DNA from 3 places in the Neorhizobium sp. S3-V5DH genome. Region 2 is predicted to be linked to each of the others. Evidence: predicted binding sites of a transcription regulator. Region 2 holds the regulator's gene; each other region holds the start of a gene.
What was found. Region 2 encodes LexA, which represses DNA repair genes until DNA is damaged. Its sites were predicted from a motif close to TGTTCNNNNTGTGTTCNG; they were not measured.
Positions count from the first base shown of each region.

Region 1: EDE09_RS03835 (putative DNA modification/repair radical SAM protein) is a predicted target of LexA. The motif match lies at 1,090-1,107, and genes of this name have one in related genera.
Region 3: EDE09_RS02965 (energy-coupling factor ABC transporter ATP-binding protein) is a predicted target of LexA. The motif match lies at 1,271-1,288, and genes of this name have one in related genera.

Region 1 covers NZ_SMCL01000002.1:74,052-76,318, forward strand. Annotated here, with positions in the region: gene EDE09_RS03835 (putative DNA modification/repair radical SAM protein) at 1-1,084, opposite strand, end outside; gene greA (transcription elongation factor GreA) at 1,325-1,801, shown strand; gene EDE09_RS03845 (glycosyltransferase family 4 protein) at 1,832-2,267, shown strand, end outside.
Region 2 covers NZ_SMCL01000022.1:37,437-39,703, reverse strand. Annotated here, with positions in the region: gene EDE09_RS22920 (VOC family protein) at 1-243, opposite strand, end outside; gene lexA (transcriptional repressor LexA) at 446-1,165, shown strand; gene EDE09_RS22910 (ComEC/Rec2 family competence protein) at 1,146-2,267, opposite strand, start outside.
Region 3 covers NZ_SMCL01000001.1:610,311-612,577, reverse strand. Annotated here, with positions in the region: gene glgB (1,4-alpha-glucan branching protein GlgB) at 1-27, shown strand, start outside; gene EDE09_RS02970 (winged helix-turn-helix domain-containing protein) at 44-1,234, opposite strand; gene EDE09_RS02965 (energy-coupling factor ABC transporter ATP-binding protein) at 1,342-2,019, shown strand; gene EDE09_RS02960 (energy-coupling factor transporter transmembrane protein EcfT) at 2,016-2,267, shown strand, end outside.

The DNA of each region.
Region 1 (2,267 bases), on a different contig from region 2:
TCAGCCGCCGGAAGCGGCGGGCCGAAAGAATGCCCTTGACGGTCTTGGTGCCGAAACCCGGCACCCGTAGCAGCCGCTCTTTGTCTGCCCTGTTCACGTCGACGGGAAACTGCTCCCGGTGTCCCAATGCCCAGGCAAGCTTGGGATCGAGATCAAGATCCAGCATGCCGTCTGGCTGGCTTGCGGTGATCTCGCCGATCTCGAACCCGTAGAAGCGGTAAAGCCAGTCCGCCTGATAGAGTCGATGCTCGCGCATCAGCGGCGGCTTGATCAGCGGCAGGTTCCTGGACGAATCAGGAATGGGACTGAATGCAGAATAATAGACCCGCTTCAGACCATAGCTTCCGTAGAGCCTGGCGCTGGTGCCAAGGATGGTCGCATCGCTGGCGCCATCGGCGCCCACGATCATCTGCGTGCTCTGTCCGGCCGGCGCAAATTTCTTCCGTCGTTTGGATTGCAGCGTCGGCTCCGCCATTTCCTCGATCTTGAGACGGAGCTTGCCCATCGACTGCCGGATGCCATCCGGCCGCTTTTCCGGCGCGAACTTGGCAATTCCATTGTCGGTGGGCAGCTCGATATTGATCGACAACCGGTCGGCGTAAAGTCCGGCTTCCTCGATAAGAGGTGCCGACGCCTCCGGGATGGTTTTCAGGTGGATATAGCCCCTGAAATTGTGCGTGGTTCGCAATTCTCGGGCGATCAGCACCATCTCTTCCATCGTGTGATCGGAGGAGCGGATGATTCCCGAAGACAGGAACAGGCCTTCGATATAATTTCGCCGGTAGAACTCCAGCGTCAGCCAGATCACCTCCTGCGGTGTAAATCGAGCCCTTTCTACATTGCTGGAGGAGCGATTGACGCAATAGGCGCAGTCATAGATGCAGAAATTCGTAAGCAGGATCTTGAGAAGGGAAATGCAGCGGCCATCGGGTGCATAGGCATGACAGATCCCCGAACCTTCCGTAGAACCAAGCCCTCCCGAAGAGGAGGAGTCCCGCCTCACCGTTCCGCTCGAAGCGCAGGAAGCGTCGTATTTTGCGGCGTCGGAAAGTATTGCCAACCGTTCTTTGAGCGACTTCTTCATCGTTATGTTCACTATTTGTTCTATTTTAGAAAGTCAAGACATTGACAAACCGATGAGCTTGGAATCTCATGAGCGGACTTGCGTTCGCCTCGACAGGGTTCGAAAATCCTAGCTTTGGTTGTCGAAGTTCTGTTATAGTGAGCAAAATTTTGATCTTACGATGGTTCCGAAGTTTTACTCCGGAACCTGTTTCTTTTTGTGTCCGCGGCATCCGCGGACATGAGTCTGAAGGACAGTGAAATGGTTGATAAGGTACCGATGACGCCGAATGGTTTTGCCAAGCTGCAGGAAGAACTGCGCTGGCGCCAGCAGGAGGAGCGTCCCCGTATCATCGAGGCGATTGCGGAAGCCCGCGCCCACGGCGACCTCTCGGAAAATGCCGAATATCACGCCGCCAAGGAGGCCCAAAGCCACAACGAAGGCCGGATCACCGAGCTTGAGGACCTGACGGCGCGCGCCGAGATCATAGACCTCACCAAGATGTCCGGCTCGAAGATCAAGTTCGGCGCCACCGTCAAGCTCGTCGACGAAGATACCGACGAGGAAAAGACCTACCAGATCGTCGGCGACCAGGAAGCCGATGTGAAGGCTGGGCGCATCTCCATCTCTTCCCCCATTGCCCGCGCGATGATCGGCAAGGAAGCCGGCGAGTCGATCGAAGTTGTCGCGCCCGGCGGTTCCAAGGCCTACGAGATTCTGTCCGTCTCCTGGGGCTGATTGTCCGTGGGGAAAAATGGCGATCCCGCCATCGTGGATATTCGTGACGTCGAAGTCGTTGCGCCGAATTTCAAGCGGCGGCTCTCCGGCGTCACCTCGACGATCATCCAGCTCGTGCCCGTACAGAGATCGCTCGGTCAGAAGGTTGCAACGCTCGGTCCGGGATTGCCTGCCGATCTGCCGCATATCCGCTACCGCGATCTCTGGGCGTTCTGGATTCCCCCGCGCGGCAAGCGATGCCGCGTCTGGCATGCGCGCCGCAATATCGAAATGCTGCCGGCCATCCTGATGCGGGATGTGCTGCGCATGCCGCTGAAGATCGTCTTCACATCCGCCTCGCAGCGACGCCATACCGGCTGGACCAAATGGCTGATCTCGAAGATGGACGCCGTGATCGCGACCAGCAGCAAGACGGCCGACTATCTTGCCGTACCGAATACGGTGATCCTGCATGGCATCGATACCG
Region 2 (2,267 bases):
AAAGGCGAGATCGCGCGCGGTAAAGACATTGCCCCGCTTGGCGGCAGCGCTCGCGTGACGGCGGTTGGTGATCGCCAGTGGCTCCAGATAGGTACCATCCGAGAAGAACACACAAGCATTGGCAGTGCCGAAAGGATGAAATGCATCCGGTGCGACAGTAAATCCGAGATCGGAGAGCCGCGAACGCGCGAACGCAAGGTCCGCCACCGGCAGTACGAGATGATCGATCGATCTTGCGTTCAAGCGAGGCCCCCAGGAATTTCAGAATCGCAAAGCTAAAATGGCAGCGGGCACGCCGTGCGCAAGTGGTAACGAAGCAGATATCTTGCAGACATCTATGAAGAAAAAATCATCATACTTCACGAAAATTTAGGGACTTGCGGAACACATATGGAACATATAGTGTCCGTTCTTGATTTGTTTCCGACTCTTGAGGGTGCCGAAAATGCTCACGCGCAAACAGCAGGAATTGCTTCTGTTCATACACGAACGGATGAAGGAATCCGGCGTACCGCCCTCCTTCGACGAAATGAAGGATGCGCTCGACCTTGCGTCCAAGTCGGGTATTCACCGGTTGATCACCGCGCTCGAGGAACGCGGCTTCATCCGCCGCCTGCCGAACAGGGCGCGCGCCCTGGAAGTCATCAGGCTGCCGGAAGCCTATGCGCCCAGCATTCAGCCGCGCCGGGGCTTTTCGCCCAGCGTCATCGAAGGCAGTCTTGGCAAGCCGCAACCGGCTGCCGCCTCTGCGAAGCCCCCCGCCAACGACGATAGTTCCAACTCAACCACGGTTCCCGTCATGGGCCGCATCGCGGCCGGCGTTCCGATCTCGGCGATTCAGAACAATACGCACGACATCGCCGTCCCTGCCGAGATGCTCGGGTCGGGCGAACATTATGCGCTGGAGGTCAAGGGCGATTCGATGATCGAGGCCGGCATCCTCGACGGCGATACCGTAATCATCCGCAACGGCAATACGGCCAATCCGGGCGATATCATCGTCGCATTGGTGGACGAGGAGGAAGCGACACTCAAGCGCTTCCGTCGCCGCGGGGCGTCGATCGCGCTGGAAGCCGCCAACCCGGCCTATGAGACGCGGATTTTCCCGCCGGACCGGGTCAAGATCCAGGGTAAGCTTGTGGGTCTCATCCGCCGCTATCATTGACCAGTTTGCCCAGCGGTTCCGGCAGGGATGAGCTGAAGATCTGGCGCCGCCAGTCGTAATGGCGATGGCGGGTCCATGGGCGGTCTTGGCCAAGGAGCGCTGCACGAAGCCGCCAGCGGTGGATGTCCGCGGAACCATCAAAAAACAGTTCGAGCGCTCCTGCGATCCTCAGCGCGTTGCCGTTGATCATCAGGGCTCCGGAACGGCAGCGGTCAAACCTGGCACGTGGAGCGACGACGATATGCGCAGCGTCGCAGGCGACGCCGGCATAACGCGCGTCCTCCACATGAACGACTACAGCGCCTGCGGCGGTTTTTGACGCGCACCAGGCTCGCGGGGTGCAGATGAACCGGCCGACCGGTACCTGCTTCATCCCGCGGCTTGACGTTTCTCTCTCCTCCGTCGTCAATTCAGCACGCTCGCCGAGACTGTTCGAAGGCAGCGGATTTCCTCCGGACTTTCCCTCCGGGAGCCTGTCTCCGGCCGGAGACTTGTCTTTCGCTGGCAGCAATTCCGGTTTCACCGGGTCCCCCAGCAGAAGCGCCCGCTTCCATTGATCATAGACAAATTCCGCGGGACGGGTGCGATTGGTGGCGATGCCATTACCATCTGTCAGGGCAATCATGGTGCCATCCTCGGAGATCAGGAGATCCGGAAGGGATCTCGACCGCTCCTGCCATGACAGCAACAAGCCGGCCACCAATAGAGGAATACCCAAGTATCTGAGCCGGGTTCTCAGTAGCGTCAGCAGAAGAAAGCCTGCCGTCGAGACGACCAGGAACCAGGGATGCTGGCGGCCGATGCCTACATCGCCGCCCCAGGCCGCCACATGCCTGGCGATCGCAATCACCGCTTCCAGGCCGAGGCCCATGAGCTTCAGGAACGGCCCATCGAGCCCGAAGGGCATCAGCAGCATGCCGATCAATCCCGCCGGCATGACCACGAAGGAAATGACCGGCATGGCGGCGAGATTGGCCGCAAGCCCATAAGTCGCGATGCGGTGGAAATGCTCGACAGAGAAAATCGCGGTCGATATGCCCCCAATCAACGAGGTCACGAAGATGCCGGCGGTAAAATTCCAGACCGCCGTGATCGGCATGAC
Region 3 (2,267 bases), on a different contig from region 2:
ACCGTCTTCTTGCGATGGACAGGCTGACGCGCCGCCCTGAAAGCTAGCCGCGCCAGCCCTGCTGATATGAAATCTTCTCCACGCCGGCAAAGCGCGCCACCCGGAGAAGCTCGGCCTCGAGCTTTTCCAGACGGCCGGCAGACGGGCGAACGCCTTTTTCCAGCCACAGGCGCTTCACGTCCAGCATATTCGATTTTCGGTCGGCCTTCATGTCGATCCGGCCAATCATCCGCTCGCCCTCAAGCAGCGGGAAGACATAATAGCCGTATTGCCGTTTCGGCTCGGGCACAAAAACCTCTATGCGGTAGAAGAAGTCAAAAAGGCGTTCTGCGCGGTCCCGGTTCCGCAGCAGCGGGTCAAATGGGCTGAGCACGCGCACCCGGGCAGGCGGCTCGGGAAGATCACCCAGATTTTCGGGAAACCCTGCAAATGCAAAGGAGGCGCGCGGCTTGCCGCCGTCGGCAGGTTCCACCAGAACTTCCGTCAATTCGTCGCGATGATCCGTGACCCATTCCTTGGCTTCCTGGGGCGTGACGATATCCCAGAACGCGGCAATCTCGCCCGATGTTGCAAAGCTGAGCTTCTCAAGCGCGCTGCGGCAAGCCCAGTCGATAAATTCCTCGTGGCTCACCTCCGGCTCATGGTGATGCGGCGGAATGACCCTTTCAGCGAGGTCGTAGATCTTCTGGAAATTCACCCGACCCGCAATCGCGAGCTTTCCGATATGCCAGTAATATTCCAGTGCCGTCTTATTCGGATGCCAGTTCCACCAGCCGCCGGATTTGTGATCCTCGACCTTCATGTCCCGCGACATGATTGCGCCGTTTTCCGCGATATGCCGGAAAGTCTCCTCGAAAGCGGAATCGAACCCATCGCCGTGCCACTTCCTCCAGCGTTCCGCAAGGATCGGCTCGCGACGGCGGAAGCGATGCTTCCAGTAACGGAACATCCGCGACGGAATGATCGAAGCGTCGTGTGTCCAGTGCTCGAAAAGTTCGCGGTCCTTCTCCAGTAGCGCTGTCAGATGGTCGCGCTTGTAGGTCTGATTGCGCGAGAAGAGGATCATGTGATGGGCGCGCTCGACCGTCGCGATGCTATCGACCTGGACGAAGCCAAGATCATCGATGAGCTGCAGGAGCCCCGCCTTGGTGAGAGCGCGGCCGGGCGGCTGGGAAAGCCGCTGCCGCTCGAGGAATATCTTTCGGGCTAGATCGTTCGGAATGAGAATCGCCATGAAAGGCAGAGTAGACCGCGCTCGCCGCCGTTTCAATGTTCACGTTCGGTTCTGCATTCCCCTCCCTCCTTTTCCGGTCTATAGACGGCTCAAAGCGAGGGACCGGCTTGGATATTCGTTTCGAGGAAGCAGAAGCGCGTTTCGATGGGCGTATCGTCCTCCATCCCCTTACCCTTTCGCTGAGCGAGCGGCGCATCGGGATCATCGGTCTTAATGGTTCAGGCAAGACGACCTTTGCGCGGATGATCAACGGGCTTGTCATCCCCTCCTCAGGTCACGTCGTCGTCAACAGCTTCGACACGAGCAAGGATGGTGACAAGGTCCGCGCCGAAACGGGCTTCATCTTTCAGAACCCTCAGAACCAGATCATCCTGCCGATCCTGAAGGAAGACATCGCGTTAGGTCTCAAAAATCGAAAGCTCTCCAGACAGGAGACCGACGTCGCCGTGGCCAGAGTGCTCCAACGGTTCGGCATCAGTCATCTGGCTGGCCGCCGGGCTCACGAGCTTTCGGGCGGCGAATTGCAGCTTGCGGCGCTGGCCTCGGTTCTGGTGACGGAGCCGGACATCCTGATCATGGATGAACCCACCAATCAGCTCGATCTGAAAAACCGCGAGCTGGTAAAGCGGACTATCGAAGGCCTGGACGAGAACATCATGGTGATCAGCCATGATCTGGAGCTGATCGAAGATTTCGACCGCGTCCTGCTGTTTCACGAGGGCCGGCTTGCCGCCGATGGCCGGCCTGCCGATACGATCAGGCGCTACCGGGAGCTTACCCGATGAAGACGCTTTACGTCGAAGGCGACAGCCTGCTGCATCGGCTTCCGCCGCGCACCAAACTTCTCGGCCTCGCTGCCGCCGGCATTGCTCTGTTCTTGTTCAGGTCGATCCCGCCGCTGGCGCTGGCCGCCGTGATAAGTGTCGCGATATATGCATCGCTCGGGATCGGCCTACGTCAGTCGCTCGCCCGTCTCCGCCCGATCTTCCTGACCATTGCCGTCGTTGCCCTGTTCACGCTGCTCGTCGGCTCT